DNA from 2 places in the Glutamicibacter sp. M10 genome. Region 1 is predicted to be linked to the other one. Evidence: predicted binding sites of a transcription regulator. Region 1 holds the regulator's gene; the other holds the start of a gene.

The links. The regulator LexA, encoded in region 1, represses DNA repair genes until DNA is damaged. The targets are predictions, from matches to a motif close to TCGAACANNTGTTCGA.
Region 2: a site for LexA is predicted at 6,516-6,531, ahead of uvrA (excinuclease ABC subunit UvrA). Genes of this name have one in related genera too.

The regions. Positions count from the first base shown of each region.
Region 1 is NZ_CP104918.1:2,974,638-2,990,971, forward strand. Features, by position in the region: gene N6V40_RS14440 (phenylalanine--tRNA ligase subunit alpha) at 1-487, opposite strand, end outside; gene N6V40_RS14445 (LppM family (lipo)protein) at 629-1,270, opposite strand; partial or broken gene N6V40_RS14450 (NUDIX domain-containing protein) at 1,451-1,791, opposite strand; gene N6V40_RS14455 (TrmH family RNA methyltransferase) at 1,794-2,687, opposite strand; gene rplT (50S ribosomal protein L20, sunset domain variant) at 2,798-3,463, opposite strand; gene rpmI (50S ribosomal protein L35) at 3,567-3,761, opposite strand; gene infC (translation initiation factor IF-3) at 3,928-4,584, opposite strand; gene N6V40_RS14475 (DUF1844 domain-containing protein) at 4,912-5,277, shown strand; gene N6V40_RS14480 (GNAT family N-acetyltransferase) at 5,403-5,939, shown strand; gene N6V40_RS17435 (MFS transporter) at 5,962-6,489, opposite strand; gene N6V40_RS17440 (MFS transporter) at 6,480-7,298, opposite strand; gene N6V40_RS14490 (SseB family protein) at 7,542-8,219, opposite strand; gene priA (bifunctional 1-(5-phosphoribosyl)-5-((5-phosphoribosylamino)methylideneamino)imidazole-4-carboxamide isomerase/phosphoribosylanthranilate isomerase PriA) at 8,441-9,178, opposite strand; gene N6V40_RS14500 (CG2302 family histidine operon protein) at 9,206-9,355, opposite strand; gene hisH (imidazole glycerol phosphate synthase subunit HisH) at 9,358-9,993, opposite strand; gene hisB (imidazoleglycerol-phosphate dehydratase HisB) at 9,994-10,614, opposite strand; gene N6V40_RS14515 (histidinol-phosphate transaminase) at 10,637-11,743, opposite strand; gene N6V40_RS14520 (LysM peptidoglycan-binding domain-containing protein) at 11,825-12,178, opposite strand; gene lexA (transcriptional repressor LexA) at 12,436-13,155, shown strand; gene N6V40_RS14530 (glycoside hydrolase family 76 protein) at 13,218-14,273, opposite strand; gene N6V40_RS14535 (ATP-dependent DNA helicase) at 14,366-16,334, opposite strand, start outside.
Region 2 is NZ_CP104918.1:2,062,749-2,079,082, forward strand. Features, by position in the region: partial or broken gene N6V40_RS10095 (DEAD/DEAH box helicase) at 1-1,956, opposite strand, end outside; gene N6V40_RS10100 (methyltransferase domain-containing protein) at 2,033-2,668, shown strand; gene N6V40_RS10105 (phosphatase PAP2 family protein) at 2,808-3,203, opposite strand; gene N6V40_RS10110 (MBL fold metallo-hydrolase) at 3,566-4,219, opposite strand; gene N6V40_RS10115 (GntR family transcriptional regulator) at 4,314-4,691, shown strand; gene N6V40_RS10120 (PQQ-binding-like beta-propeller repeat protein) at 4,869-5,300, shown strand; gene N6V40_RS10125 (hypothetical protein) at 5,328-5,867, shown strand; gene uvrA (excinuclease ABC subunit UvrA) at 6,557-9,427, shown strand; gene N6V40_RS10135 (HAD hydrolase-like protein) at 9,646-10,218, shown strand; gene N6V40_RS10140 (lysophospholipid acyltransferase family protein) at 10,219-10,890, shown strand; gene uvrC (excinuclease ABC subunit UvrC) at 10,894-12,840, shown strand; gene rapZ (RNase adapter RapZ) at 12,850-13,743, shown strand; gene yvcK (gluconeogenesis factor YvcK family protein) at 13,748-14,770, shown strand; partial or broken gene whiA (DNA-binding protein WhiA) at 14,798-15,777, shown strand; gene N6V40_RS10165 (superoxide dismutase) at 15,839-16,334, shown strand, end outside.

The DNA.
Region 1 (16,334 bases):
CGTCGAAGTTGAACCACTCGGATTCAACCTCGGGGCCTTCGGCGATTTCCCAGCCCATGCCAACAAAGATGTCGGACACACGGTCTTGGAGCACCGAGAGTGGGTGGCGTGCGCCAACCGAGCGGCGGCGCGGTGCGGCGGTAACGTCAACGGTCTCTTCAACGAGGATGCGCTCAGCTTCGGCTTCTTCGAGCACCACGGTGCGGGCCGCTAGGGCCTTGTTGACTCGTCCGCGAGCTGAACCTACCAGCTTGCCTGCGATTGCCTTTTCCGTCTTGTCCAGCTTGCCGATTTGGCGGTTGGCCAGTGACAGTGCGGACTTTTCGCCGGTGTGCGAAAGGCGGGCATCTTTGAGTTCGTTCAGGTCTCCAGCAGCTTCGATGGCAGCTAGAGCAGCCTCAACGGCCTGCTGAATTCCTGCTTCATCGGTTGGATGCGGAACATTTGACTCCCCGTCGGGAACTTGTCCAGTTGTCTGATCAGACATGGGATCGATCGATCCTTACTCTTATCTTGTACTTACGCGTAGAACACTTTGGTTCCATTCTATTGCCAAGGGCCCGTGATCGTTTCACCGATGACGGGCCCTTGGCGTGAAGCTTCTTACCTCGAAGCGTTTTTTGCTCGCTTAGTGCGACTCTTTGACACCCTTTGGTGCGAAGACCACCACGAAGATGAGGCTCAAGACCAGCAATGCGCCACCAAAGACCAGCGAGTACAGCAGGCTGTGATCAAATTTGCCGGTGGCCTGGTAGACCTCGGCGCCCTTGACCAGGTCAAAGGTGACGGCCTTGCCATGTACAACGCCTGGACCGTTAGAGGTCACTTCGCCGGGGAAATTTACTTCCAAGTTTGCTTCAGTGAAGTTTTGGTCAACGGTGGCTTTGTCCCCTGGCATGGAGAAGGTAACTTCTTTACCGTCGTCGGCTAGGCCGAACTGGAAGCCGAAGATTTTAAAGGCATCAGCCAACTGGGTGTAAGTCTTGGTGCCGTCGGTTTCGAAGCGCAGGCCCACGTTCTCGCCCTCTTCGACCTTGCTGTAGGTCCACTGACCTTCAATTTCTTTTTCCATGGCAGCGGTGTCCACGGTGGCAGCGAGCACTTCGTCCAGGCTCTGACCCTGAAGATTTTCCTTGTTTATGGTTACTTCAACAACGCCGGTGGTCTTGTCCTGACCAACAACGTTGATTTCTGCGTTCATGTTGACGCAACCGGACAGGGCTAGGACTGCGGTAAAGACCAGCGCGATAACGCTGAACACTTTCTTCACTGAAAAGGGCTCCTCAGAATTTTTTGGTAGTTTGTTGCAATGTCTCAATGGGCATTCATTCAAGCTTACGCGTCTTTAGCCAACGGGCCCTCGACGGGCCTGGGCTAGGCATGCCGTGACGATTGGGGCATCAGCAGGGATCCATGGGACCAGCTGCTGCATGCTCTGATCTAGGTCCAACCAGGCCAGCTGGTCGTGACCGTCCAGAGTCTGGGCATCACCTTCGATAATCTGAGCGAACCACATGCGCATGGCCGCCGAATCGTTCAGTTGCCAACCTTGGGCGTGCGGTCCGGGAATCAAAGCACCAAGCTGGATCTTTACGCCTAGCTCTTCGTGCAGTTCTCGGTGCACGGCTGCGATTTCGCTCTCCCCGGTTCCACTTTGCCGCCAGGGAATTCCCATAGTCCGGCCAAAGATTCGGGGCGATTGCGCCTAGCAGCTAATAGTTTGGTTGGTGAGTGCAGGTCATCAACGATGGCTACGGCGACAATTTGCTTCAGGTTTTGTGCTCTATCCATGCTTAGTCCTGCTTGGCTGAATGCTGCGCACGAGCCGAGGCATACAAACAAACAGTGGCTGCGGTGCCAACGTTCAAGGATTCAGCGACTCCGTAGAGTGGCACAGCAATGCTGTGATCTGCTGCCTGCTTTTCGCCCTCGTCTAGGCCCTGACCTTCATTGCCAAAGAGCCATAGGGTTGGTGCTTCCAAAGCTGGCTCACCAGCTGCCGGGGCAGCGCCGGTGCCGTGTGCACGCAAGACGGCGGCGTCTTGCAAGGCATCCAGGTCTAGGGAACCATAACCGTCGGCTGCTAGCACTTGGCTTCCGGTAGTCTTAGCGGCTTCAACGAGGTGCTCAAATTCGATGTTGTTCAGCACCGGCAGGTGGAACAGTGAACCAACGGTGGATCGTACGGCTTTGGGGTTGTAGATATCTACGCTGCCCTTGGTCAGGATTACCGCGTCGGCTCCGGCTGCGTCTGCAGCACGAAGTACGGTTCCGGCGTTGCCTGGATCCTGCACGCGGCACAAAACTGCGATGAGTTTTGGTTTGGTGGCCAGCACTTCACTCAGTTGTGGTTGCGCGATGGCAGCAACGGCCAATATGCCCTGTGGGGTCTGGGTACCAGCCATGGCGTGCAGTACCTCGCCGGTGACAATCCGGGTAGGTACTTGGGCCTGATCAAGAAGCTGATCAAACTCCTCGTGGCTTTCGAGGAAACCGCCCACTACATAGACAGCCTGGACGAGATTATCGTCCTCAAGGTGGGCCTTAAGTGCTTCTCGCACCGCTTGGGGTCCTTCGACGAGGAACTCCCCGGTAGCTTCACGCCCCTTGCGGTTGGCCAGGCGGGCCACGGCCTTTACTTTCTCGGCGCGCGGATTGGTCATCACTTCAGCGGAAAAACTGCTCATATATCGAGAATACCGGTAGAAACACTAATGGGTGGGTTCCGCGTAAACGCGGTACCCACCCATCGGTGTGATCTGTCCTACCTGAGCCTTAGCTCAAAGGGAGAAAAGATTTACTTCATCTGCTGGCGGGATTCTCCACCAGCTGGTTCGAAGCCTGCAGCCTTAGCAGCTTCGATCGAGTTGAACCAGAACTCTGCTTCAGTCTGCTCGTACCAGGTCGAACCTGGAACGTGGTACTTGTTCGAGTCGGCATTGCCCTTGATTACGAAGCCTTCTGGAGCATCCTGGCCTTCAACAGCCTTGAATACGCCTTCGCCCTCGGTGGACTTTGCAGCAGCCTTTGGAGCCTTTGCAGCCTTAGGTGCCTTAGCAGCCTTTGGAGCAGCAACTTCAGCAGCACCGCGTGGAGCGTTGACGTCAGCTGGAAGAGCTTCCTTTGCAAGCTTTACCAAGGTAGCGAAAGCGTTCGAGTCCGAAACAGCCAGCTCTGCGAGCATACGACGGTCAACCTCGATCTCAGCAGCCTTCAGGCCCTGGATCAGACGGTTGTAGGTCATGCCGTTGGCGCGGGATGCAGCGTTGATGCGCTGGATCCACAGGCGACGGAAGTCACCCTTACGCTTACGACGGTCGTTGAAGCTGTAAACGAACGAGTGGAGCAACTGCTCCTTAGCCTTACGGTACAGGCGCGAACGCTGACCGCGGTAACCCTTTGCGCGTTCCAGAACGACGCGACGCTTCTTGTGGGCGTTTACTGCCCGCTTCACACGTGCCACGTGTGTACTCCTTCAAGTCGGTTCCCCAGTGCTTGCACTATGCAAGGTGGGAGAAATCTATGGTGGTGGGGTTATAACTTCCCCGTGTTGCGAAAGGGAGAGCTTAGAGGCCCAGCATCCGCTTGATGGTCTTTACATCGGCCTTAGCGACGATCTGGTCAGAAGCCAGGCGACGAGTAACGCGCGAGGACTTGTGCTCCAGGTAGTGGCGACGGTTGGCCTGCTGGCGAGCGAGCTTACCGCTACCGGTGAGCTTGAAGCGCTTCTTGGCGCCACTGTGAGTCTTGAACTTCGGCATAGCTGCCGTTCTCCTAACGTGCTCCATCCGGCAAAATTACCGAATGGGGATCATCCGAAGCGGGCCCCGTTGAGGTGACCGCTGTTGTTCTCTTGTAGTTGGATCTTCCGAAAAGGAAGATCCTTCACCATAAACGGTGACGGGCTCGAAAGCCCAACAGGCTTGGCTAGGCGTCGCCTTCAGCTGCCTGACGCGCCTGCTCCAACTTGGCGCGGGCTTCGTCATCCATTGAAGCGGCAACGTTCTGGCCCTCGGTCTCAGCTGGAGCGTCGGTGCGGATCTTGCGCTTAGCCGAATCACGGCCACCGGACTTCTGCTGCTGCTGTTGTTCGCGGCGAGCCTCTGCCTTGTTCTTCAGCGGACCAACAACCATAACCATATTTCGGCCATCGATGCGTGGGCTGGATTCGATCAATCCGACCTCAGCGACGTCTGCTGCAAACTTTTCTAGCAAGCGGATACCCATCTCTGGACGCTGCTGTTCACGACCGCGGAACTGGATCATGGCTTTCACCTTGTCACCAGCGCCCAGGAAGCGCAGTGCATGCCCAACCTTGGTCTCGTAGTCGTGAGTATCGATCTTTAGACGGAAGCGTACTTCCTTCAAGATCGTGTTGGTCTGGTTCTTACGAGCTTCACGAGCCTTGACAGCGGCTTCGTACTTGTACTTGCCAAAGTCCATCAGTTTGCACACTGGAGGCTTGGCGTTGGGTGCCACCTCGACCAAGTCCAGATCGGACTCATGAGCCAAACGAAGCGCGTCCTCGATGCGGACGATGCCTACCTGCTCACCATTGGGGCCGACGAGACGTACCTCTGGCACGCGAATGCGCTCATTAATGCGTGGATCGCTGATGTGTCACTCCTGAAATTCGTAATCATAACCGCAAACGAAGAAGGCCCCGTCTGCGATTGCAGGCGAAGGCCAAAAGAGAAACGACATAACGATAGGCGCAAATATTTGCGCCTGCGTTTTCAGATTGCATTACTGCGATCCTGCCGAGGTACCCGGAAGCCTGGAAACGGCGACAGCGGGTGGGAGATGGCCTCCACTTGCATGGCTCAATACTAGTACGAATCTCTTGTCCAGAACTAACTGAACGTCATGAGAAGTACCGGCATCGAGTCGGTCTGTGACAAGCTTAGCAGTATGAGTACCGAAGACACCAACTCGCATCAGCACCTCGTCGATCAGCAGGTGCGCGACATCGCCGAAGTTCCGGCCGTAGAAATCATCACCACCGCAGCTGTTCACCTGATGAGCGCCGCAGCAGTTAAATGCGGCCTTGCTGAAGGCGCAGACGCCGAAGAACTAAAAGATCTAGACGAAGCACGCAAGCTCATCACCGCGCTTGCAGGCCTAGTCACCGCTGGCGCACCGGAGATTGGCTCGCAGCACGCAGCTCCTCTGCGCGACGGTCTGCGCAGCCTCCAGCTGGCATTCCGCGAAGCTTCACTGATCCCAGATGCCCCCGGCAAGGGTCCAGGCGAGAAGTACACCGGCGCTGTCAACTAAGAAATTTTCGCAGTTTTTAAGAGATTAACATCATGGGCTCGACTCCACTTTGGAGCGGGCCCATTGTTGTCTCCGCCACGTCGAATCGGCCTTTCCTGCAAATGCGTGAGCGCTAGTGTTGGATTATGAAGATCCTTGAACAGCCAACACTCGATGCCAACTCGTTTCGTTTGCGTCCCTTTTTGGACAACGACGTTGTGGCGGTTCAGCAAGCTTCAGCAGATCAGTACATTTCACACATCACTACCCTTGCCTTTGAATCAACGCGTGAACAAGCTCTGAGCTTTATTCAGCGCCAACGCCAACGGGTCATCGACAAAACCGGCTATTCCTTCGCCATTGCCGATGCAGGATCTGATCTGGTTGTCGGTCAGATTGGATTATGGCTACGCAACGCTGACCGGGGTCGGGCCAGTATCGGGTATTGGATCGCCAAGGAGCATCGTGGCCGTGGCATCATCACTCGCGCACTAGAAACCCTCAGCATCTGGGGTTTGGCGCATCCGGGCATTCATCGCCTCGAACTTTATGTAGAGCCGTGGAATCTGGCTTCATGGCACGCAGCGCAAGCCTGCGGCTTTGAACGGGAGGGATTACTTCGCGGTTGGGAAATTATCAACGGCAAACCCAAGGACCTCTACATGTACTCACGACTGAGCTGACAACTTTCGGTCATGCCGCCGATTAGACGGTGGTTTCCCAACGACGTTTCTGAGCACGGCGTACCCGGCGACGAATCTGCTGGGCAGCCAACGCAACGAGCACAACCACTGCGGCCATGACACCAATGGCGACAAAGGCGTAATCAGGACCGACGTTGTCGACAAATAGTCCGGTGACCGGGGAGCCCAAAGCGGTACCGGCGGTCATGGCAGAGCCATACCAACCCATGGCTTCGCCACGGCGCTTTTCTGCCACCAGATCCGTGAGCCATTCTGAGGCAGCGGACAATGTCGGGGCGCAAAGGAAGCCTGGCAAAGCGGAGAGCAAAGCCAAGGACCATGTATCCCACGCGAAGTACATGGGAATGGTCAAGATCGCCATGAACAGCAAGAGCAATAGTGGCGAGACAACGCGCTTCATGGATCCGTAGATGAGTCCACCGATCAGCGAGGCCCCGCACCAGAAGAAGAAGACCAGACCCAACTGGTTGCTTTGCATTGATGCATCAAGCTCCGCGACGATCGATACTTCGGTTCCGGTCAACAGCATGCCAGCACCGGCCGAGGCAATGAATACGGCCAGGACCGAAGCGCTAACCCAGTTGAACCGGCTTTAAATGCCCGCCCACGTTTCTTGATGCGGGATCGCGCCGATTTCCAGCCGGCCAAGATCAGCTCGCCTTCAACCTCTTGAACACCCATCGGTGCTGCGGCGATAAAGCTGGCTTCCGCACCGAGACGTTCTTCATGAGCGTTAGACCGCAAGGCTATGGCCTTCGGGTCATCACTTCGTGTTGGAGGATTCAGGATCATCAAGGCAAAACCGGCTAGAGATGCGGTAACACCAATAACGCTCAGTCCGATAACGCTGCTGATCTGGGTAGCGACGATCCCTGCGCTGGCAGGTCCAACAATGAATACGAGTTCCGTAGCGGTGGCATCCAAAGCAAAGGCCGTGCGACGTTGCTCTCCGGTGGTCATGATTCCCAGAGCTGTACGCACCACGGAGAATACCGGCAGAGCGAAAAGGCCACCGATGAAAGCCAAAGGATAAACCCAGACCAGCGGCACGTGCGGTACGGTGCACCAAACGATGGTCTCAACGATCACCGAGGGAAGCATGGCTCGGCGCAGGCCCCAGGTGTCAACGCGAGCACCACGCCATGGCGCACCGATAGCAATACCAACAGTCATCAATGCGGTGACAAGGCCAGCTGATACCCATGACTGGTCTAGGTCATTTACTAGGTGCAAGAGCAACAACATGCTCAATGCCGAGTGAGGAAGTCGGGCAATCATGCCGATCAGCAACAACAGCGCAATCTGCGGCTGACGCAAAATCTGCAAATAGCTTTTCATGCCCGAAGTGTTCCTTTGCTAGGTAAGGAGCCCGCCGAGTCTAGCTAGGCGCGCTGTGCAAACTAAGTTCTAAAGAATCCACCGCTTCGGTGAATTCGGAGTTTTGGGACAGTCGTCCCTGAATTGCGCTGGTAATTTCCTGCGCTTGGCTAGGGCTTGTCCCCTGTGCGAAAACAAACTGTAAATTAAGTTCTGGTCCGGAACCACCGCCAAGAACGACTTGGCCGTCCTTGGTTCTTGAGCCTACTCCCTGCCCGGCGCCAGCTTCACTGCCTGCAACTGCGTGAAACCTTCGGTGGCGTTTTGGACTAGGTTGGCGATCTGCTGATTCTGATAACTCGGAATCCATTCGATCTGTTTGGCTAGGTTCCAGACCCCGGGTCGTCGAAGGACAAAGGTAAATTCGCTACCAGGGTCTAGAACTAGTAGTTGGCAATCTTCGCTGACCGCTGAGAGTGCTGCGCGGGGAGCAAATACTGCCACCGGACGAGCTTCCTTATGCCAAGCCTGAAGTCGTTCCACCGTGGTGAAAATTGGAAGCGCCATACGACCATCCGGTGCTTTGATTTTCACCAGTGCCATGTCGGCTTCTTTATCAGCGGCGAAGCCGTGGTCACCCATAGCTTCTTCGCCTAGCTGAGCTACAACGGCAACAAACACTCGGGCTGAGGACATGGCCTTGTGAACTTCCAGCTCGGAACCGCGACCGGCTTGTAGCTCAGTCAGTGCCGCCATGACTTTTGCGTCGGCGCTGCCGTCGTCTTTATCAAAGTTATGTAGCGGGTTGCCCTCACCGCTAAGGTCGCGTCCATCCCAACTCTGACCTGCCGAGTCGGCGGGTGAACCGGCCTGCGCCAGCGCGGCGACGATGTGTCCCGGCAGGTGGCGTTTAGGCGCTGATTCGTTGTGCTCCGTGCTCATAAGTCCATGCTATCTGGGGAATCGATGTTGGTGCAGGGTAGTTTTGATTCTTCATTCATGAGCTTGAACACCACTTGTCGATGACGTCAGTCAATAATTGCCCAATTCGCTAGCTAGTTACCGTCATTTGGGTCAGCTGCAGTGAGTTCAATTTCAGAACAAAAAATTGACGGTTTGAAAGCCTAGGCTTTCAAACCGTCAATAGTGAAGATCAGCTCGCGTTAGCGACGACCGGCAACGTCCAGCGCTTCTTGAAGCGTGAACTGACCAGAGTACAAAGCCTTGCCCATAATTGCGCCTTCGATACCCTCAGGAACAAGTTCGCGCAATACCCGCAGATCCTCTAGCGAAGAGATTCCGCCGGAAGCTACAACAGGCTTATTGGTCTTAGTAGCAATCTCGCGAAGCAATTCAACATTTGGTCCGCGCAAGGTGCCGTCCTTGGTTACGTCAGTTACGACGTAGCGGGCGCATCCTGCGTCTTCCAAACGTGCCAGAACTTCCCATAGATCGCCACCGTCTTTGGTCCATCCGTGGCCTGAAAGCGTAGTGCCTCGCACGTCCATGCCCACAGCAATTTTGTCGCCATGGCGAGCAATCGCCTTTTTGGTCCATTCAGGGTTTTCAAGTGCCGCGGTGCCAAGGTTCACGCGAGTGGCACCGAACTCCAACGCACGGTCCAAGGACGCATCGTCGCGGATACCGCCGGAGAGCTCAACCTTGATGTTCAGTTCCTGTGCGATGCGCTGGACAATCTCGACGTTGCTGCCACGATCAAATGCCGCGTCCAAATCAACGAGGTGGAGCCACTCAGCTCCAGCGTTCTGCCATGAAAGTGCGGCTTCTAACGGGTCGCCATAGCCAGTCTCGGAGCCCGCTTCGCCCTGAACTAGGCGCACGGCCTGTCCTCCGGCGATGTCTACGGCAGGCAAAAGTTCGAGGATTGGTTGCTCGCTCATAATGTCCTTAGTGAAGTAGCGAATGTTCTAAAGGGTCAGTATCCACGCGGCGATGATGCTCATGCCTGCGAGTACCCAGAGTGCGATAACCCAAGAGATATGGGCCTTTTGGCTTTTGAGGGAGATGGCGCCACCTGCGAGGAAAGCACCGACGAACCCAAGCACGATAGTCCACATGTTTAGAGGGTGTCCAACCAGTTGCGCAACAGTCGGGCTCCAGCGTCGCCAGACTTTTCGGGATGGAACTGAACGGCCGACAGCGGACCGTTTTCGACTGCAGCGACGAACGGAGTTCCGTGCGTACTCCACGTGACCTGCGGTGGTGTCATGGCAGGCTGAGTAACGTCAAATTCCCACTTCTGCACTGCGTATGAGTGAACAAAGTAGAATCGTTCGTTTTCAACGCCAGCAAAAAGCTTGCTTCCCTCTGGAGGCTGTACGGTGTTCCATCCCATGTGCGGGATAACATCGGACTTCAGACGCTCCACAGTTCCCGGCCACTCGCCGATGCCCTCGGTTTTCACCCCGTGCTCCACGCCTTGTTCAAAGAACACTTGGTGGCCAACGCAGATACCCAAGACTGGCTGTCCTCCGGCAATGCGGCGACCAATCCAGCGAAGCGATCCGGTAGCGGTGAGTTGTTCCATGACCGATGCGTAGGCACCTACGCCTGGAACGACTAGACCGTCAGCAGCAACAATTTTCTTTGGATCCGCCGTGAGTTCAACCGACGCGCCAGCAGCTTCCAGCGCACGAACGGCAGATCGGACGTTGCCCGAACCGTAGTCGAGAACTACTACATTTTTCTTTGCCACTTAAAGGGCACCCTTCGTGGATGGAATCTTGTCGCCCATGCGCTCATCAAGTTCGACTGCTTCGCGCAGTGCACGAGCAAATGACTTGAACTGAGCTTCAACGATGTGGTGCGGGTCGCGGCCAGAGAGGACCTCGATGTGTGCACAAATCTGAGCGTGGAATGTGATGGCTTCAAATACGTGGCGAGTCATCGATCCGGTGAAGTGACCACCAATAAGGTGGTATTCCTGACCAGCTGGTTCACCGGAGTGCACCAGGTACGGACGACCGGAAACGTCGACCACTGAACGAGACAACGCCTCATCTAGTGGCGCGTACGAGGTGCCGAACCGACGAATTCCCGCCTTATTACCAAGGGCTACACGCAGAACCTCACCGATGGTGATCGCGGTGTCTTCAACGGTGTGGTGCACATCGATGTGAGTGTCACCCGTGGCTCGCACGGTGAGATCGATCAGCGAATGCTTAGACAACGCCGTAAGCATGTGGTCGTAAAACGGCACAGAGGTGCTGATCTCAGAAACGCCAGTTCCGTCGAGATCTAGCTCAACAAAAATCGACGATTCGCTGGTGACGCGTTCCATGCGGGCGCGACGTGCGCCAATCAATTCGGCAGACATGTCTTCCTTCGCTTGATCCTGATTAGTTGTCCGCGCCGAGCAGTTCGGCGAGACGATCCAAGAATGCTGTAGTTTCTGATTCGGTTCCGGCAGTTACGCGCAGCGTACCCGGGATCCCATTGTCGCGGACAATGATGCCAGCTTCCAGCAACCCCTCCCAGATGGAGTGGGGATCAGCGAGCCCGCCAAAAAAGACAAAGTTGGAGTCTGAGACTGAGGGTTTGAGACCCAATTCCTTGAGACGATCAACAATTCGGTCACGCTGGGTTTTGATGTCCTCAACCTGAGCAAGCAACAATTCAATGTTTTTCAGGGCCGCGATGGCCGTTGCTTGGGTGACTGCCGAGAGGTGATAAGGCAATCGAACCAAACGAATCGCATCGGTTACTTCTGGCGCTGCCGCTAGGTAACCCACGCGGGCTCCAGCCAGACCGAAGGCCTTGGACATGGTCCGCGAAACGATCAGACGCTGTCGGCCTTCAAGCAAGGTGAGTGCTGATTTAGTACTTGCCAGGGAGAACTCGGCGTACGCTTCATCGACGATGACTACACCATTGTGTTCGCTCATTGCGTCGTACACTTCGGTGATGACATCAAGCCCGAGAGCGGTGCCGGTTGGGTTATTGGGGGAACAAAGGAAAACGATGTTCGGTTTGTTTTTGCGAACCTGTTCGGCGGCGGACTGCGCAGAGAGCGTGAAGTCTTCTGCCCGTTCTCCTGCGATGTACGCGGTGTCAGTACCGCTGGCCAGCAACGGGTACATGGAATAGGTTGGGCCAAAGCTCATTAGGCTTCGGTTCGGACCACCGAATGCTTGCAAAATTTGTTGCAGAATCTCGTTGGAACCGTTGGCGGCCCACATGTTCTCTGCAGTTAGTCCGTGGCCAAGATAGTCGGCCAGCAATTCACGAAGTTCGGTGAATTCGCGATCAGGGTATCGATTAAGAGTTGTCGCAGCTTTGGCGACTTCTTGTGCGATGGCTTCCACGACCGTAGTTGGCAATGGATGGGTGTTCTCGTTGACATTCAGCTGGATGGGCACGTCGATTTGTGGTGCGCCATATGGGGATAGCCCGCGGAGATTCTCACGCAAGGGCAGCTGACTCAAAAGTTCACTGCGGTCATTCACGCAACAAGTCTACGTGTGGACGGGCTTGGGCAGTGAATCCGCTACGAACCAAGGTAACAATCGCTTGACCACGTTTTACCTTTAGCCAGCAAGCACTGGAATCGACAGCGAGTCGCCGACATGAATCTGAGTGCCATCAAGCGAGTTCATTTCCGAGATGTGACTAACGGCTGAGGTGACGTCGTAACCTTCAGCGTATTCGCTGGCCAGACTCCAGAGCGTATCGCCAGGGATGACGGTTACGTCTACCGTTTCAACTCCCTCAGGTACTTCCGATGATGCGTGAGCATCCGACGCGAACATCGAGAAGAAGAAGGCCGCGGCGACAGTTAAGGCGAACACTGGAATCCCGATAAGGACGGCCCAGCCCCGGCGGTTGATGCGGATCTTCATTGGTGAACGGGTTTCGTTTGAGTCAAGTGCGACAGTTGCCATGACTATGTCTCCTCAGAAATAGTTGTGATGCGAAGTTGTGTTCGATGATTTAGATTCGAAGACTTGTTCGAATCTAGTACATCTGTTCTAACAGAGCTTTGTCGAACTTGTCCAGAAGTTTTCGAACAAATCTTTGAAAGAACGGAACTTATCTACTAAGATTTCGAAGTAGACGAGCAATGAAAACATCACACCATCTAGCTCCGACAGTTTGGACTCACGAACTTTCGACTGCTTGCTAGGGAAGGCAAACTCTCATGTCAGCTTCACAACGCACTCCGCGATCGAATGCCCGTTCGCTGACGATTCGCCAAAAGAAGATCCTGGAAACGATCCAACGGTCTATCGGAAAGAACGGCTATCCACCATCGATGCGTGAGATTGGTGACTCCGTTGGCCTCAAGAGCTTGTCTAGCGTCACTCATCAGTTGAGCCAACTCGAAAAGCTCGGATACATTCGGCGCGACCCTCGACGTCCCCGCGCAATGGAAATCCTTCTTCCGCTGCAGTTGGCTGACGATAAGGACGAGTCACAGACAACGGAAGTACCCGCTACTGCCGCTGCCGACGATGCCATGGTGATCGAGCTCAGTACTTCAGCCGACACCACCATGGTTCCTTTAGTTGGTCGAATTGCCGCAGGTGGTCCGATCCTTGCCGATCAGTCCGTGGAAGATGTTTTCTCGTTGCCACGCCAGCTAGTGGGTCATGGAGAACTGTTCATGCTCAAGGTTTCAGGCGACTCAATGGTCGACGCTGCGATTTGCGACGGTGACTGGGTAGTTGTTCGTCGTCAGCAGACTGCAGATAATGGCGACATTGTTGCCGCTTTACTGGACGAAGAAGCGACTGTAAAGACTTTCCGTCAGCGCGACGGTCACACTTGGCTGTTGCCGCAGAACTCCCGCTACGAGCCTATTCTTGGTGATGCGGCCACGATCATGGGCCGTGTTGTTTCGGTAATGCGTTCGCTCTAAATAGAGATCTGATCAATGTGGGGCAGATGCCATTGGCATCTGCCCCACATCGTCTAGCTAAATCAATTTCGACTGTCGGACTCACAAGCAGCAGCTGCACTGAATATCATCCAGCGCTGGACTGCAGCCGAGAGCCTGCGTGGTTCCTGATCTACCAAACTGTTGGCGGTCGCCACGACCATCGTGCGTGCTGTCGACCGCGTCCTGCCATCAAGGCGCACATCATTAGCGGCCAGGGCCAGATACCTGACCAAGATTCCAGCAAACAAGTTGCCGTCGCCACCGCCGTTCAGCGAAAGCGCACCGGTGCTGTCGGTCAAGTATTGTGCACTGGCGTGGATCAGCATTGTTGAGTGCTCTAAATCAGCATCTGATCCCAACTCCAGCAAAGCGCCTAGAACCGGCCCTTGGTTATAGGTATAGAGCGCGTCCTCGATCCTGTGCCCGTCCGGCACCAACCGCAGCCCGTCCAAGTACAGCCCGCTGTCAATGCTAAACAGTCTTGCCCGTAGCCAGCTAAGTAGCTTCCGTGATTGGTCGCGTTCACCATTCCGGGCAAAAAATAGAGCGGCTGGTGCGTTAGCCGGCGCGTTTTTGAAGTCCTTCTTCCGGGACCAATACATTCCACCATCTAGGACATCGTCAATGGCTCCGTTGAGCTGTTTTCTCAAAGTGGTGACAGCCTGTTTGGCATTAGCTGAGCTGTGACCATCAAGGCGACGTGAGAATGAAAGTAATCTTTGGCTCGCCAAAGCTAGCCAAGCCATGTCATCAAAAAAGTAGTTTGGGAAGACACCGAAGTTCCGCAGCCGGATCCCCCGCAATAGCTCGACGGCTCGCTGAAGTTCCCGGTGCGCTGCATCTAAGTCATTGTCAGCCAGGTAGGCATAGCCGTCGTCGATGATGGCATCTAGGTAATGAGCCTGCCACCAGTAATTCCACTCGCGTAGCGGATGCGAAATCCCGTTGAGGTCACTGAGCATGCTGCCGTCACGAAGCTGGTGCGCCTTGCTGTACGGCAGCCCAATCCACGTTCCGGGCAGTCCAAGAAGACGTTGCCCAAAACGTGAGTGGGTGTCTTGCGCGGCGGTGCGGGCAAGTGTCTTCCAAGACTCCATAGTGCCTTCCGGAGATAAAGATTCCTCTACTTGGCACAGACATTAGCATCTGGCGTAAGTGAATCTAGATGGCGCACCGTAGGTGCTTACGCCTACTTCTCTTCTTCGGGTTTGAGCCGCTCTAGGACACCGGTAATAACCTTCTTATCCACGGTGGGCCACATCGGTGGCAGCGTGGCCTTCAAGAAGCTGCCATAGCGTGCAGTGGCCATGCGTGAATCCAAAACCGCCACAACTCCGCGGTCATTGATAGAGCGAATGAGTCGTCCTGCACCCTGCGCCAACCGGATGGCAGCATGAGTCGCTGAGACCTGCATAAAGCCATTGCCGCCGTGTTTAGCAACATCCTCGGTGCGGGCTTTAGAAATCGGGTCATCCGGACGCGGGAAGGGAATCTTGTCGATGATCACGAGTCGGCAGGAATCTCCGGGTACGTCGACACCTTGCCACAGGGTCATCGTGCCAAAGAGACAGGTGTCGCGTTCAGCTGCAAACTGTTCAACCAAGGATTTCATGCTTGCTTCGCCCTGGCACAGAATCTCCACGTCCAATCGTTCCCGAAGGATGCTGGCAGCTTCCTCTGCTGAGCGTTTGGAAGTGAATAGCGCCAGTGCGCCACCGCCCGAGGCCTTGATCAGGTCCTCGATTTCGTCCAAGGTCTCCGCGGCTAGCTGCCGGCCCGGCTTGGGTAGGTGCTTGGCAACGTAGAGAATGCCCTGCTTTGGGTAGTCAAATGGACTACCTACGTCAACGCCGGTCCAGGTCGGAGCTCCTGCACCCATCAATCCCAAGGAACCCGCTACCGCATCAAACTGCGAACCGATAGCCAGTGTTGCGCTGGTCAGCACTACAGTGCGGCCGTCGAATAGCCCCTCTCGGAGCTTTCCCGCCACCGACAATGGTGCCACGTTGAGTGTTGCCGGTTGCGAATCGTCAGCTTCAACATATCCGCGGCCTTCCACAAATTCGCGTGGTCGAGTTGTGTAGAGGACTTCTCGGCGTTCTTCGGATTCAAGCATACGGATGGCATCATCCATCACTGCCTGCATCTGGGATCGAGCGGTCTGCCGTCCGCCATCTGCTGGTGCATTGGCTTCCGGTTTGGACAATGCAAGAATGAGCCGGGCCTGCTCCACAATGTCGTTGAGGGCAATGCCCATATCCTCACGCAGACCCTGTTCTAGCAGGCCGGTAGGAATTCCGGTCAAAGACTTTTCAAGCCGGTTGGAAGCCTTGACCATCTCATCTACGTTGACTCCGCAATGGCGTTTAGCACCGCCTGCGGCTGTCATTACGGTACGCGCCGACAATGCTCCAGAGACCGAGCTTGTCACTCGGTCTTGAAGCTCGTGGGCCTCGTCAATGATTGCTACTTCAAAGTCTGGAAGTACCGACAGGCCTTCGAAAGCTGAGACGGCTAGCAAGGCGTGGTTGGTAATCACGACGTCTGCTTCAGATGCCCGCGCGCGAGCCATCTCGGAGAAGCATTCGTCTGCCATGGGGCACTTTTGAGATCCCAGGCATTCCATTGCTGAAACTGAAACCTGTTTCCATGCCTTGTCGCTGACGCCAGGAACCAGTTCGTCACGGTCACCGGTATCGGTACGATCAGCCCATTCACGAAGCTTTAAGACTTCGCTGGCTAGCGGTGAGTAGGTCGTGCCCGCAGGGACGGCCGGCTCATCCATAGTGAACAGCGTGCCTTCATCATCTGGGTATCCGCCGCCGAGTTTATATTGGCACAGATAATTTGAGCGCCCCTTGAGCAGGGCGACATCCATGGGACGCGAGAGCTTGCCCTTGAGAGATTCGAGTAACCGTGGCACGTCACGACCGACAATCTGCGCCTGCAGTGCCAGCGTAGCGGTGGAGACAATCACTGGCTTAGCGCTAGTTTGCGCGTGAGCCAGCGCCGGAATCAGGTAGCCCATGGACTTACCCGTTCCGGTGCCGGCCTGCACCAGCAAGTGTTCTTCATCTTCCAAGGCGGTCACCACATGCTTGACCATTTCCTGTTGGCCCGTGCGCATGGCACCACCCATGGAAGTGACCGCGGCCTCG
Region 2 (16,334 bases), 910 kb from region 1:
CGCAACAACACACCCTCGGAGCGCGCCAGCTGGTAGTACTGGACAAAATCGGAGAAGCCCATGGCACGTTCGTACATGTCACGAACGATCGACTTGGGCTGCACCTCAAAGTCGGCCAGCCACGGAGCACCCGAACGATATTGTTCAAACGCGGCCTCAAGCTTTTCCGCCAAAGGCATCGGATAAGTAATCTCATCCAGCGCGTTCATGCGGTCGTTGTAGTCCATGCCTTCGGCCTTCATCGCGGCAATGGCTTCGCCCCGAGCCTTTTTCTCCTGCCCGGAAAGTATCTGGCGCGGCTTTTCGAGTGTCGCTTCGATCACCGAGACGACGTCGAGGGCGTAACTGGCAGAATCTGGATCCAACAGATCCAAGGCAGCGAGTGCAAAAGGCGAGAGCGGTTGGTTCAGCGCAAAGTTCTGCTGCAGGTGCACGGTCAACTCGTAGTAGTTACCGTACTGATCTGGTTCGTCTCGGCGGACAACAACTTCGGTGGCGATCAGCTCACGTAAGATGCCCAGTGCACGCAGTTTCAACTTTCGCTGGGCGGCAGGTGTCTCATGGTTTTCGCTGAGCAAACGGACCGCGGCCTCGAAGGCGTTGTCTTCACGTTCCAAAAGGTTCAGCAGCATCGAGTGCGAAACCTGGAACGAGGACTTCAGCGTTTCTGGGGCAGCAGCAACAATCTTGTCGTAGGTCTTTTCGCCCCAGGTGACAAAGTTCTGTGGTGGCTTCTTCTTAGGGATCTGTTTGAGCTTCGAGGAACCTTCGCCGTGCTTCTTCAGCGCCTTTTCCATGGCCTTGTGATTTTCGATGGCATGCTCAGGGGCCTGAACCAGTACGGTACCAGCGGTATCAAAACCAGCACGTCCGGCTCGACCAGCAATCTGATGGAACTCGCGGGCATTAACGATGCGTGTACGGGTGCCGTCGAATTTGGACAGCGCGGTGATGACCACCGTGCGGATAGGCACGTTGATGCCCACGCCCAAGGTGTCGGTACCGCAAATGACCTTGAGTAGACCTGCCTGCGCGAGCTGTTCCACCAGGCGACGGTACTTAGGGAGCATGCCGGCGTGGTGGATGCCGATGCCGTGGCGGACCAAACGGTTCAGCGTCTTGCCAAAACCAGCGGCGAAGCGGAAGCCACCGATCATCTCGGAGATCTTTTCCTTCTCCTCACGCGTGGCTACATTAACGCTCATCAACCCGGTGGCGCGATCAATGGCGTCGAGTTGGGAGAAGTGCACGATGTAGATCGGGACCTGCTTGGTCTTGATCAGTTCCTCGACGGCTTCCTGCACAGGCTCCATCGAGTAGTAGAAGTGCAAGGGGATCGGGCGTTCGGTGTGTGCGACCGTGACGGTCGGCGTTCCGGTGCGCTCCTCGAGTTCTTTCTCAAAGCGGGTCACATCGCCCAAGGTGGCGCTCATGAGCAGGAACTGAGCCTGTGGAAGTTCGATCAGGGAACTTGCCAGGCCCAGCCGCGCTGTGGGTCAGCGTAGAAGTGGAATTCGTCCATGATCACGCATCCGACATCTGCGCGGGAACCTTCGCGCAAGGCAATGTTGGCTAAGATCTCGGCCGTGCAGCAAATGATCGGAGCGTCGGCGTTGACGGAGGAATCTCCGGTGACCATACCGACGTTTTCTGCACCAAAGATTTTGCAGAGGTCAAAAACTTCTCGGAGACTAGTGCCTTGATCGGCGCAGTGTAGAAGCTGATCTGATCGCGGGACATGGCATAAAAATGCGCTGCGATGGCGACCAAAGATTTGCCGGAGCCGGTCGGGGTGGCAAGGATGACGTTGTTGCCGCCGGCCAGCGCCATCGACGCTTCATCCTGGGCAGGGTAGAGGTTGATACCACGGGTGGTGACCCATTGGCCGAAAGCCTCGTAGATTTCGTCGTCGGAAACGTTTTTGCTGTCTGCTGGCAAATAATCGGTGAGCAACATGATGTTACTAGCCTATCGGTTCAACGCCATGTCTCGGTGCCTAGTAGCCCGTAGAACAAAGGATTAGGCTGAGGGCATGAAATGGGATCCAGCTAAGTACACAGAATTCTCCGATTACCGCGGACGTCCATATAAAGACTTGCTCGGGCAGCTAACCGAAATTGAGCCGAAAAATATTGTCGATTTGGGCTGCGGACCGGGGAATATGACTCGGCTGTTGGCGCAACGATGGCCCGATGCTCAGGTGACCGGTCTGGACTCTTCTGCGGAAATGATCGCGAAGGCTAAGTCTTCGGAACATGAACCGAACCTAGATTTTGCCTTAGCTGATGCCACCACATGGCGACCCGCCGAAAACCTAGATCTGTTGTTCTCCAATGCGATGTTGCAATGGCTTCCGAATCACCGCGAGCTACTGTCCTCATGGTTGGGCACTATGAAACCCGGAGCCTATGTAGCGATCCAGATGCCAGGGAACTTCCGTTCACCTTCTCATGCGCTGATGCGCGAAGTGGCCGAAAGTCCAAAGTGGATTCAGAAGCTCGGGGAGTACTACGCGACGGCCACGTTGTGGGAGAACCAGAGGAGTATCAGCGGCTATTGCTGCAGCAAGGATTCCAAGCAAATGTCTGGGAGACAACATTCCAGCAATTGTTGCCCGGCGATGACCCCATTGTGGATTGGGTTCGCGGTACGGCACTATTGCCGGTGAAAGCGGTATTGGACGCAGAGGACTATCTAGAATTTGAGGATGACTATCGAGCGGTAGTCAGCATTCACTACCCATCGGTGCAGACCCCGGACGGTACGAAGCTAACGAACTTCCCATTCCGTCGAATATTCGTGATCGGTCACAAACTGACCCAGTAGCGGGCAGGCACTAGTTTCTGCAGCAAATCAGGCAGAACTTTCACTGCGATGATCACGCTCAAGGTGCCTAACGCCAGCCCCGAAACTACATCGTGGAAGTAGTGTGCCCCGACGCCGACCCTAGACAGACCGATAACTATAGCTAGTGGGATCGCATATTTGGCCAGCTTCGGGACCACCAGAGTGCACACCGTGGCGATAGCGGCCGCGACTACAGAATGATTGGACGGCCAAGACCAGTCTCCCGAGGCCGGGCAAGCCATCGCGGTGAGCACATCAAGAGAATTGCACGGTCGTTTCTCGCGGAAAATTGCTTTGATGAGTTCACTGAGCACATAGCCAATTCCAGCGCCAATGCCACCGGAGGCTAGAGACAAAAAAGTGGACGATCCCGAAACCAGCAAGTGATGGTGAGCGCAACGGCGCCTAGCACTAACAGCTTGAGCAGGGCGTCGGAGCAAAAAATCACGATAGCCGACAGCAAAGATGAGGAAACGACGACGCCACTGATGCCCGAGTACAGGACATCACGTAGCGGGAAAGATAGCGCGGCGATGAGGACCAGTGCGACAACTACCATTGCTGGTCGAGTCGGTCGGATCTTATATTTCGCGGTGGGGGAAAGACTCACGAGTGGCGATTATACGGATCCGGGCTGTGCGCCAAATTCAGTGAGCTATCACCGAACTGCCAGTGCGAGATGCCCACAAGTAAACCTTGGGGCATCCGGCGACACTGTTTACCAGCCGCGTTCGCGCCACTGATCAAGATGCGGGCGTTGTTCACCTAGGGTCGTTGTGTCTCCATGCCCGGGCAATACTTTGGTTTCGTCTGGGAAGCGATCGAAGATTCGTTCGGAGACGTCGGTAATCAGTGAGAGGAAGCGCTGTGGGTCTTTCCACGTGTTGCCAACGCCGCCGGGGAAGAGGCTGTCACCGCTGAGTACGACCGGCTGTCCGGAGGAATCAACTAGCGCATAGCCAATGGAACCTGGCGTGTGTCCGCGCAGGTGGATGGCTTCAATAATTACGTCGCCGAGCTTTAACTGATCACCATGGTTCAACCCGTTGGTGATTTGAACACCAGATTCTTCAGCGATGCCGGTCATGTCCTCGGCGCCGGCATAGGTAGTAACAGGGTATTTTTCGACGATGTCGGCCAACGCACGAATGTGGTCCCAATGCTGGTGTGTGGTGGCAATACCAACAATTTGGGGATCTTGCGCATCACCTTGCGAGGCCTGAATGAGTTCTGCAATTGCAGGGACGTCGTCGGCAGCATCAACAAGCAGCTGCTCGCCGGTCCCTCGGTGAGTAATGAGGTAAACATTGTTTTCCATGTCGGAAACGGAGGTCCAGCGGATGGTCACGTCATCTAGCAATAGTTCGTTCATACCACTCACACTACGACGGAATATATGGTCAACGCGACCATTAAAGATAGGCTCGGGACAACAGAAGATACAGTTCCAACGAATGGAGCACAGCATGAGCGAACTAGCATTCATCAAGATTGACCCCAACTCCACCGTGGCGCCGTACCAGCAGGTCCGGGAACAAATACTCTCCGCCATTGCTAAGGGAAAGCTTGCACCAGGTACAAAGCTGCCTTCAGTTCGGGCGTTGTCCGGGACGCTGAATCTGGCGGTTAATACAGTAGCCAAGGTATACAAGGAGCTAGAACTGCAGGGGGCCGTCGTCACCCGTGGTCGTCACGGCACCGTGGTACAGGCGGCCGACGATCGCGGTGAGCAGGAAGTCAGCGATGCCGCAGCAGACCTGGCTCGGATTGCGCAGCTATGGTCAGTGGATGAAGCGACCGCCGTGAAATACCTGCGTGCCGCTTTTAGCTCTTTGCCACGCTGAGAAATGACGAGCTTGATGTAGCGCGAGCTACCTAGTAGTGCGCCACTGGGCGCCATAGCGCTGTGATGTTCCGTATCAAGGAACGGTTCTAAAAGTTTGTGGATAACCCTCTTGGGCCTTTGAAATCTGGGTTTAGACTCTGGAACTAAATCAATGTTCCCGGGGCAGGAAAACACCATGAATTCGACTGCACATCGCCACGTAACTTCGAAAAGCATCACCGCAATTACCATCAGCGCACTGATCCTCAACGGTGCCTTGGCCGGTTGTACTGCCAACAAGACTGAATCCAGTCCCGCGCCTGCCGAGCAAGCCGAGAAAGCCGAGGAACAAGTTCCCGTTCCCGCGAGCTTTGCGTGGAAAACCGAAGAAGTTCTCGTATCGGATCCAACCGTAATTGACGATGTGGCCATTGCCTATCGACGTGTTGGCCCGCAGCTGGAAGTGATCGCGCGGAATCTGAAAAACGGTAAGCAAGTGTGGAAGGACGAGGCACTCGGTGCAGCCGATGCGCGGGGCATCAGTCCAAGTATCGAAACCGTAGAACATGATGGCAAGAACTACGTGGCCTATACCGGAACAAGAACGGACGCCGTGGGGACACTCTAGATCGTCGATGTTGCCACTGGTAAACCAGTGAAGATCAACAACAATTTTGAACTTTGGGGAAACCGGCCAAATGTCTGCGGCAAGACTTTCTGCACTGAAGGTTCAAAGGTGCGTAATGAGCAGTATCTTGACCATCAGCACATGAAATTTGATTGGTCCAGCAAGCAATGGTTCACGGTACCTGAGAACAAGCTCGAATTCGGGTACCAGCAAGGTGGGCGCCATCTGGGCGAAGGCATCTTCTCCTACTGGGACAAGAACGACAAACAGATGCGCAATTTCTCCAAAGGAACCAAGACGTTGTGGGAACGGCCCTACGAAGAAGTCTTCGCTAAAGGGTATTCAACATCCGGCGGCTGGAACTGGACAAGCGTAGAAAAAACAAAGAAATTCTGCTCGGCTCTGGCTCACACAGCCAGGGCGATTTCTTTGAAACCGATAAAAAGAGAGCTGAATACCGGCTTGCCGATCTGTCGAAACTTGTTGCGCTTGATGCGAAGACCGGAAAAACCTTGTGGTCCCAAGCGGGTATCTCGCCACGGTGCGGATTCGACTCGCCCCAAATAAACGAAGCCAATGACGACACAATCGTTATTTGCTACTACGACGGGGCAATCAAACACTGACGGCGAGAAAAGATGACTACTACTCGGTGGAAATAGACGATGCTGCGTGGAGCGCGGTTGCATTGGATGTGAAGACCGGCGGCAAAAAAGTAGCAATACAAACTTAGCGATCCTTACGACTACGATGCCAGGGTAGAAACGGCTGGAATACCGCGCGTCGACGATAATACCTCGATACTTCCACTCAGGGGTGGCGACAAAGCGGTTAGTAACGCCGATGGCACCGTTGTCCCATTGGCGGATGTTGTGGGAGAAAACGCAATTTGTTCGGAAGATCGCGAGCCATACTTTATTTACTCCGCGACCTTAGGTACTGAAGTACCAACGGAACACAAAGCATCGGGGGACACCAGCTTCGATGAGGCCGAAATAGTGTGTAAGCGCGGGACATGGAAACCGAGTAAGGGCATGACGACGGTACAAGAATTTCGACGGGCAGGGTACGACGAGAAAGAAGTTGTTGTACTCAACGGCTTAGAAGGCATGATGGCTTACCGAATGACGGCTACGGACGGGCAGTAAGGCGCAGATTGGCGCTCGCCGAATGCGTTGGTGAGCCTGTGAAAAAATTTCTGTGAGATAGAACCACTCGTACACTTATTCGAAGTAGTTTTCGATTAGTATGGGCTCGTGGCTACTACTGCAGACAGCAATAAAACAGATCTTACGCGCCTGATCGTCAAGGGCGCGCGTGAGCACAACCTTAAGAACGTAGACATTGATCTACCGCGTGACGCGATGATTGTCTTCACCGGGCTTTCCGGTTCCGGCAAATCCTCGCTCGCTTTCGACACGATCTTTGCCGAAGGTCAGCGTCGTTATGTCGAGTCACTTTCTGCGTACGCCCGCATGTTCCTCGGGCAGGTAGACAAGCCGGACGTGGACTTCATTGAGGGCCTTTCTCCAGCGGTGTCGATCGATCAGAAGTCGACCAGCAAAAACCCTCGTTCAACCGTCGGTACGATTACCGAGGTCTACGACTACATGCGCCTGCTCTGGGCCCGTGTTGGTCACCCACATTGCCCGATTTGTCATGAGCCGATCTCCAAGCAGACTCCTCAGCAAATCGTGGATCAGTTGATAGAGCTACCTGAAAAAACTCGTTTCCAGATCCTCGCTCCGGTTGTTCGTTCACGCAAGGGTGAGTTTGTTGACCTCTTTGCGGAGCTTTCCTCAAAGGGCTTCTCGCGTGCCCGAGTTGACGGCGAAACGATCCAACTTAATGATCCTCCGAAGCTTGCCAAGCAGGTTAAGCACACCATTGAGGTAGTGGTTGACCGTCTAGCAATCAAGGAAGATGCCCGACAGCGTTTGACGGATTCCATCGAGACGGCTCTGGGCATCGCCGATGGTCGAGTATTGGCCGACTTTGTTGACCTGGATGCCGATGATCCCAAACGTGTCCGCTCGTTCTCCGAAAATCTTGCGTGCCCTAATGAGCACCCGCTAGCCATTGATGAGATTGAGCCTCGCACTTTCTCCTTCAACAACCCATTCGGTGCTTGTGCTGCCTGCTCTGGTATCGGTACCAAGCTCGAAGTTGACGAACACCTGATCGTTCCCGATCCGGAGGTCACCTTGGCTGAGGGTGCTATCGCTCCGTGGTCACTGGGTAAGGCAACCACCGAGTACTGGAACCGTCTTATTGAGGGGCTCGGCCAAGAACTTGGCTTCAGCATGAGCACTCGGTGGAAAGACCTGCCAGCCACGGCTCGCGAAGCGATTCTCAGCGGTAAAGACCACAAAGTTGTTGTTCAGTACAAGAACCGTTTTGGCCGCGAACGCAAGTACTCCACTGGTTTTGAAGGCGTCATCTCCTACGTGCATCGCAAGCATGAAGAAACCGAGTCGGATCACGCTCGCGATCGTTACGAGCAGTACATGCGTCAGATCCCATGCCCTACTTGTGGTGGCGCGCGACTGAACCCAGCTTCCCTTTCGGTGCTCGTCGGCGGCCGTTCCATTGCAGAGGTTTCTGCCATGGACCTGCGCAGTGCAGCAAACTTCCTATCTAACATTGAGCTCTCAGCGCGTGAAGCGAAGATTGCAGCTCAGGTGGTTAAGGAAATCGACGCCCGCATGAAGTTCTTGCTGGACGTTGGACTGGAATACCTGACTCTAGAGCGTGCCGCCGGAACACTTTCAGGCGGCGAAGCGCAGCGTATTCGACTTGCCACCCAAATTGGTTCAGGCCTGGTGGGCGTGCTGTATGTTCTCGATGAACCTTCGATCGGTTTGCACCAGCGAGATAACCGACGCCTGATCGATACCCTTCTGCGCCTGCGCTCATTGGGTAATACTTTGATCGTCGTGGAGCACGATGAAGACACCATCGCTGAGGCCGATTGGATTGTTGACATCGGTCCAGGTGCGGGCGAGAACGGTGGCGAAGTTGTCCACTCCGGATCTGTCGAGGGACTCAAAGCCAATACACGCTCTTTGACCGGTGACTACCTGTCGGGGCGCAAGCAGATCGACATCCCTACCAAGCGACGCAAGGTTGATAAGGATCGCAAGCTCAAGGTCGTTGGCGCCAACGAGAACAACCTGCAGGACGTATCGGTTGAATTCCCGCTGGGTCTGCTTACGGCAGTGACCGGTGTATCTGGTTCAGGTAAATCGACCTTGGTCAACGACATCCTGTACAAGGTGCTGGCCAACAAGCTCAACGGTGCCAAGCAAGTGCCAGGTCGCCACACCCGAGTGTTGGGTTTGGAGCACTTGGACAAGGTCGTGCATGTTGACCAGTCGCCAATCGGTCGTACTCCACGGTCAAACCCTGCCACCTACACCGGTGTCTTTGATCATGTCCGTAAGCTTTTCGCGGAGACCAATGAAGCGAAGCTACGCGGTTACCAGCCAGGGCGCTTCTCATTCAACGTGAAGGGTGGACGTTGCGAATCTTGCTCCGGCGACGGAACGCTCAAGATCGAGATGAACTTCCTGCCTGACGTCTACGTTCCGTGCGAAGTTTGCCATGGGGCACGCTACAACCGCGAGACCTTGCAGGTGCTCTACAAGGGCAAGAACATCGCTGACGTTCTGAATATGCCAATCGCTGAGGGTGCAGAATTCTTCAGTGCATTCACCCCGATTGCGCGCCACCTTCGCACACTGGTTGATGTGGGCTTGGGCTACGTCCGCCTTGGACAGCCTGCCACCACTCTGTCCGGTGGTGAGGCTCAGCGCGTGAAGCTCGCCGCCGAATTGCAGAAGCGTTCCAACGGTCGGTCCATCTACGTTTTGGATGAGCCCACCACTGGTCTGCACTTCGAAGATATTCGAAAGCTGCTGCTGGTCTTGCAAAGCCTGGTCGACAAGGGCAACACCGTTTTGACCATTGAGCACAACTTGGACGTCATCAAGTCTGCCGATTGGGTGATTGATCTAGGTCCTGAAGGCGGATCCGGTGGTGGAACTATCTTGGCGACCGGAACCCCGGAAAAGGTAGCCAAGGTCAGCGAGTCGCATACCGGAAAGTTCCTCGCGGAAATCCTGTAGAACACGGTGCGCGGATCAGGGAAATATGCCTTTTCAGTCATGGATTCCTGACCCGCACCCGCTTCGTGGGAAGATAGCTAAGTGAATATGTCGGTAACAAGTGCGCTCTTCGATCTTGACGGGACTCTCGTGGACCCCGCAGGTGCCATTACTTCGGGAATTCGCCATGCCCTTGTGGCTCACGGATTAGCCGATCCGGGGAGTCACGAGTTGAAGCTTTGGTCGGTCCACCGTTGCAAGTGGGACTTCGAACCATTGAAGGCGTCACCGACACAAACATCGATCAAATCATCGCCACTTACCGTACGCGCTACGAAGAAGCCGGCATGGATGAGTCGAAGGTGTATCCCGGGATCATCGAGCTGTTGCAGGCACTGCGTCGCGCGAATATCTACGTTGCGGTCACGACGGCAAAACCGGTGAATATTGCCCGGTTGTTATTGGACCGCAAGGGATTGACCGAACACCTTGATGCAATCCACGGTAACGACGGTGAACACGGCGCCATGGGTTCAAGCAAGACACATATTGTTGCTGCCGCATTGAAAGACGCCGAGTTGGACGCGTCGTCCAGCGTAGTGATCGGCGATCGATACTACGATGTGGATGCGGCACGAGAAAATTCGGTCTCATCCGTCGGCGTAGCTTGGGGCTTCGCTCAAGGGGACGAACTTTCCCATGCTGACCTACTAGTAGACACCACGCAGCAATTGGCCGTAGCTCTGCTAGGGAAGCAGGCAGCTAAATCATTAGAACTTGAACCAAACGTCATGCAGGAAGGTGCAAAATAAATGAGCATCTACACCATGACCCGTTCTTCGATTCGCGGCGTCATCCATGGCGTGTGCCGTGCCGAGGTTACCGGACTTGAAAACGTCCCCAAGGAAGGCGGATTTATTGTCGCCTCCAACCACCTCTCCTTCTTTGACTCGCTCATTATCCAAGCCTTGACGCCCCGCGACGTGGCATTTTTTGCGAAGGCAGAATATTTCACAACTCCCGGAGTCAAAGGAAAGTTGATGAAGACTTTCTTCGAATCCGTAGGCTCAATTCCAGTACAGCGTGGTGAGCAGGCTGCCTCGGTGGCTGCCCTGGATTCACTAGTGGAGATCATCGAAGAAGGCGGGGGCATCGGAATCTATCCCGAGGGCACCCGCTCGCGCGACGGTAAGCTCTACCGCGGTCGAACCGGTGTGGGTTGGCTTGCGCTAACCACTGGTGTTCCTGTGGTTCCTGTCGGACTGATTGGTACTGAAAAGTTACAGCCTGCAGGTTCTAAAGGATTTAGGCCCGCAAAATTCCAGATTCGTTTTGGTGAACCACTGCAGTTTGACCAGCTGGGGCGCAAACATCCGCTGCCGCAACGTCGTCAGGCAACTGACCAGATCGTGGATGCGATTGCCGCTCTGTCCGGTCAAGAACGCGTGGATTCATACAACCAGTTACCTCCAGACGCGAAATGACCCATGGCTGATCCAGCAAGTTACCGTCCGAAAACTTCGGACATTCCAACTAACCCCGGTGTGTATCGTTTCCGTGACGAACACGGCCGGGTGATTTATGTTGGCAAAGCCAAAGTTCTCCGCAATCGACTGACGTCTTACTTCGCCAATCCAGATCGGCTCACGCCCAAAACACGGACCATGGTCTACACAGCAGGCAGCGTGGAATGGACCGTTGTTGGTTCAGAGCTTGAAGCTCTGCAGCTGGAGTACGTCTGGATCAAGGAATACAACCCGCGGTTTAATATCGTCTTCAGAGACGACAAGTCTTATCCCTATCTTGCGATCACGCTCAACGAGAAATACCCTCGTGCGTTGGTCATGCGTGGAGATAAGCGCAAGGGCGTTAAATACTTTGGCCCCTTTTACCCCGCCAAAGCAATCCGCGAAACTCTAGATACCCTGCTGCGTGTCTTCCCTGTGCGCAGTTGCGCCCCTGGTGTTTTTAAACGAGCAGAAGCCTCGGGGCGCCCGTGTCTGCTCGGATATATCGACAAGTGTTCCGCACCCTGTGTGGGCCGGATCTCCCAGGAAGACCACCGCCAGCTCGCCGATGATTTATGCACCTTCATGGGTGGCGAAGCAACCAAGTTCACCAAGGCACTAACGGTGAAAATGCAGGATGCTGTAGCGGAATTGGAATACGAAAAAGCCGCCCGCTACCGTGATGATATCGCCGCATTGAAGCGAGTCTTTGAACGAAACGCAGTGGTTTTGGACGACCGTACTGAAGCCGATATTTTCGGTGTGCACGGCGATGAATTGGAAGCATCCGTTCAGGTGTTCCATGTTCGAGACGGTCGAATCCGGTCACAGCGCGGTTGGGTTGTTGAGAAGGTCGCGGACGTAACCGACGCCGAATTTGTAGAGCAATTGCTCACCCAAATTTATGCTGACCACGCGGACCGCATTCCTCGTGAAATTCTTGTGCCATCCCTACCCGATGACATTAACGACGTGACGCAGTGGCTTTCAGAGCTACGCGGTTCCAAGGTTTCTTTGCGCGTTGCCCAACGCGGCGACAAGGCTGCGTTGGCCGGGACTGTGAAAGAGAATGCGGAACAGGCACTTCGACTTCACAAGTCCAAGCGTGCAGGGGACATCACAACCCGTTCCTTGGCCATGCAGGAACTTCAGGAAGCACTGGGTACCCAACAAGCACTACTGCGTATTGAGTGCTACGACGCGTCGCATACTCAGGGAACCAACGTGGTTGCCTCCATGGTGGTCTTTGAAGATGGGCTTCCGAAAAAGAGCGAATATCGTAAGTTCTCGATCACTGGGGATGCCGCACGCGACGATACCGCGAGCATGTACGACGTCATTTACCGACGCTTCAGCCGCTACCTCAAAGAGAAGGTTGACCCTGCCTCCTTTGCAACTGGTGCGGTGACCGAGGATGAGATAGGGGAGAGCACCAAAAAGAAGTTCTCTTACCCGCCGTCATTGGTGATCGTGGATGGTGGCCCGCCTCAGGTTGCTGCCGCGCAAAAAGCCATGGACGATCTGGGGATCGACGATATACCTGTAGTTGGTCTAGCTAAGCGCTTGGAAGAACTGTGGCTACCGGATGATCCGTTCCCGGTGATTCTTCCGCGCGCTTCTGATGCGCTGTACCTGGTCCAACGATTGCGCGATGAGGCGCACCGATTCGCCATCACCTTCCACCGTGAGAAGCGTGCCAAGTCCATGATTGCCTCTGATCTGGACGCTGTCCCAGGTCTTGGCAAAGCTAAGCAAGCAGCGCTGCGTAAGCACTTTGGCTCCATGAAGAAGATCCGTGCAGCAAGTATTGCTGAACTGGTTGAAGTCCCAGGGGTGGGAGAGAAACTTGCGACAATCATCAAAGACTCCCTCGAAGATGCTTCACTTACTGGTGTGAATATGACGACAGGCGAAATTGTCGACTAGCCTTGGAATATGACCGCTGAGTATGAAGCCGTAAAACCGCCTGAGTCTGAACTGGTGATCGTAACTGGCATGTCAGGTGCCGGTCGAACCACCGTTGCCCACGCCTTGGAAGACCAGGGCTGGTATGTGGTGGAGAACCTGCCACCGGCCATGCTTGGCCCGCTGACTGAAATGATGAGCCGTTCGCAGGGATCCATCCCCAAGATGGCCGTAGTCATGGACGTGCGTTCCAAAGAAATGTTCCCGGAGATTCGCGACGCGCTAGCCAACCTGACAGCTAGCGGAGTGAAATTCCGACTGGTCTATCTCAACGCCAGCGATGAAGTTCTGATCCGACGATTTGAACAGGGTCGCCGCCCGCATCCGCTACAGGGTGACGGTCGAATTGTTGACGGGATTACCAAGGAACGCGGTATCACCGATCAGCTGCGCGAAGCCGCGGAAATCGTCTTGGACTCTTCAACGATGTCGGTGCACGATCTGGCGCGTTCGGTGACCGAGCTCTTTAGTGAGTCCGGTCCGATCATCCTACGCATCAATGTCATGAGCTTTGGCTTCAAATACGGTCTTCCAACCGATGCCAACTACGTGGCCGACGTGCGCTTCATCCCTAACCCACACTGGGTTCCAGAGTTGCGCCCCCAGACCGGACAGGACAAAGAAGTTTCTGACTACGTCTTGAACCAAGAAGGCACTAGCGACTTCATTGAGAACTACCTCAAAGCTCTTGAGCCTGTATTTGAGGGCTACCGCCGCGAAAATAAGCACTATGCCACCATTGCGGTAGGCTGCACCGGAGGAAAGCACCGCTCGGTTGCCACCACCATTGAACTTGGCCGACGATTGGCACAGTTCCCTAACGTTCGCGTGAGCATCAGCCACCGCGATCTAGGACGCGAGTAAAAACATGGCCTTTGCAACCGGTCCCATTTCGATTCAGGGACTAACCCGAGGCGACGATCAGCGCAACCCTTCAGTTGTCGCATTGGGCGGAGGGCACGGTCTGTCCTCCTCACTGTCGGCACTACGCCGACTGACTACCGAGCTCACCGCCGTTGTAACCGTGGCCGATGACGGTGGAAGTTCAGGGCGCCTACGTGGCTCCTTTGACGTGTTGCCACCGGGGGACTTGCGGATGGCTTTGGCTGCGTTATGTGACGACACCGATTGGGGCCGAACCTGGCGCGATGTCATGCAACACCGCTTTGCATCAGACGCGAACCTTGAAGAGCCACTGAACGGTCATGCGGTAGGAAACCTACTGATTTTGGCCCTGTGGGAACTTTTGGATAATCCAGTGGCAGGACTACGTTGGGCTGGAGCGTTGCTTGGCGCACGCGGCCAGGTTCTGCCGATGAGTACCATGCCGTTGTCCATCCATGGGGATGTGCTCGAATCCGATGAGAATGACTCGTTGGTTCGTCGAAGAATTGAAGGTCAAGCGAAACTGGCACGCGCCGGAGCCGGTGGTTTGGTCACCAATGTTCGTTTGGAACCAGCCGATGCGCCGGCATGCTCCGAGGCTTTGGAATCCATTGAGCTGGCCGACTGGGTCATCCTAGGTCCGGGATCTTGGTACACCTCGGTGCTGCCACATTTACTGTTGCCCGATATGCGTCAGGCAATCGCGTCAACTACAGCAAAAAAGCTGCTGACGATGAACTTGTCGATGGATACCGATGAGACCAACGGGATGGATGCTGCAGCGCATCTTGAAGTGCTCAGCCGCTATGCGCCAGAAGTAAAATTCGATGCGATTATTGCTGATGAATCCAAGATTGTAAATCGTCAGAGATTTGAGCTGGCAGCGCAAAAACTGGGTGCACGCGTCTTTTTTAGTACAGTAGGAGTATCTGACGGTCGTGCAGTGCACGACCCGTTGCGACTAGCGGCGGCCTATCACGAGGTGTTTACCGCGATCGGATCTTAGGAAGATCCTAGTAAGGGAGTTTGATTCATGGCATTGACGGCTTCCGTCAAAGACGAGCTGTCGCGAGTAGAGATTCGCAAACCTTCGGTACGTAAGGCCGAGGTTTCGACCATGCTGCGCTTCAGCGGGGACTTCATATTGTCTCCGGGCGAATTGTCATTGAAGCTGAGGTGGATCTCGCTGCAACTGCCCGTCGGCTTAAGATGGCCATCGGCGAGTTGTACGGCCACGAGGCAGAGATCGTTATGGTCTCAGGTTCCGGCATCCGTAAGGGTAGTCGTTACATCGTCCGCGTCGCCAAAGACGGAGAAGTGCTCGCTCGGCAGACTGGGCTACTAGATCAGCGAGGTCGACCTGTTCGAGGTTTGCCTTCGGTGATCGTTAACGGTTCCACGGCCGATGCTGAAGCAGTCTGGCGCGGCGCCTTCTTATCGCACGGTTCCTTGACCGAACCCGGGCGCAGTTCTGCATTGGAAATTACTTGCCCCGGCCCAGAGGCAGCATTGGCGCTTGTTGGCGCGGCTCGACGTTTGGGTCTGACGGTCAAGGCCCGCGAGGTGCGCGGCGTTGACCGTGTGGTGATCCGCGACGGCGACGCAATTGCGCAGCTTTTGACCCGCATGGGTGCCCACGATGCCTTGATGGTGTGGGAAGAACGCCGCATGCGTAAAGAAGTTCGTGCCACGGCCAACCGGCTGGCAAACTTTGATGATGCCAACCTGCGTCGCAGTGCCCAGGCAGCAGTTGCTGCTGGCGCTCGCGTAGAACGCGCACTGAGCATTCTTGGCGAGGAAGTTCCTGAGCACCTTCGCTACGCTGGGCTGCTTCGCTTGGAGCACAAACAAGCTTCCCTCGACGAGCTCGGTCGTATGGCTGAGCCCCCAATGACTAAGGACGCCATAGCTGGTCGAATTCGTCGCTTGTTGGCCATGGCTGACAAGAAGGCCAGTGATCTGGGAATACCAGGCACGGAGTCCAGCGTTCCAGTAGACGAACTGGAACATTAAAAATGTCCCCGTGGGAGCCCTCCTACGGAGATTCATCCGAAAGAGAAAATTGAGGAGAATCATGGCTGTATATTCACTGCCAGAACTGCAGTACGACTACGCTGCACTCGAGCCAAACATCTCGGCTCGCATCATGGAGCTGCACCACTCCAAGCACCACGCAACTTACGTTGCTGGCGCTAACTCGGCACTGGAACAGCTGGCTGAAGCCCGCGAAAAGGGCGAATTCGGTAACATCCCGAAGCTGTCCAAGGACCTGGCATTCCACTTGGGTGGACACACCAACCACTCGATCTTCTGGAACAACCTGTCCCCAGAGGGTGGCGACAAGCCAGAGGGCGAGCTGTCCGCAGCAATCGATGAGTTCTTCGGCTCCTTCGATAACTTCCGCGCTCACTTCACCGCAGCAGCAATGAGCCTGCAGGGCTCGGGCTGGGCTGTACTGGCGTACGACGCACTTGGTGGCCAGCTGGTTATCGAGCAGCTCTACGATCAGCAGGGCAACATTCCAGTGGCAACCACCCCACTGCTGATGCTGGACATGTGGGAGCACGCCT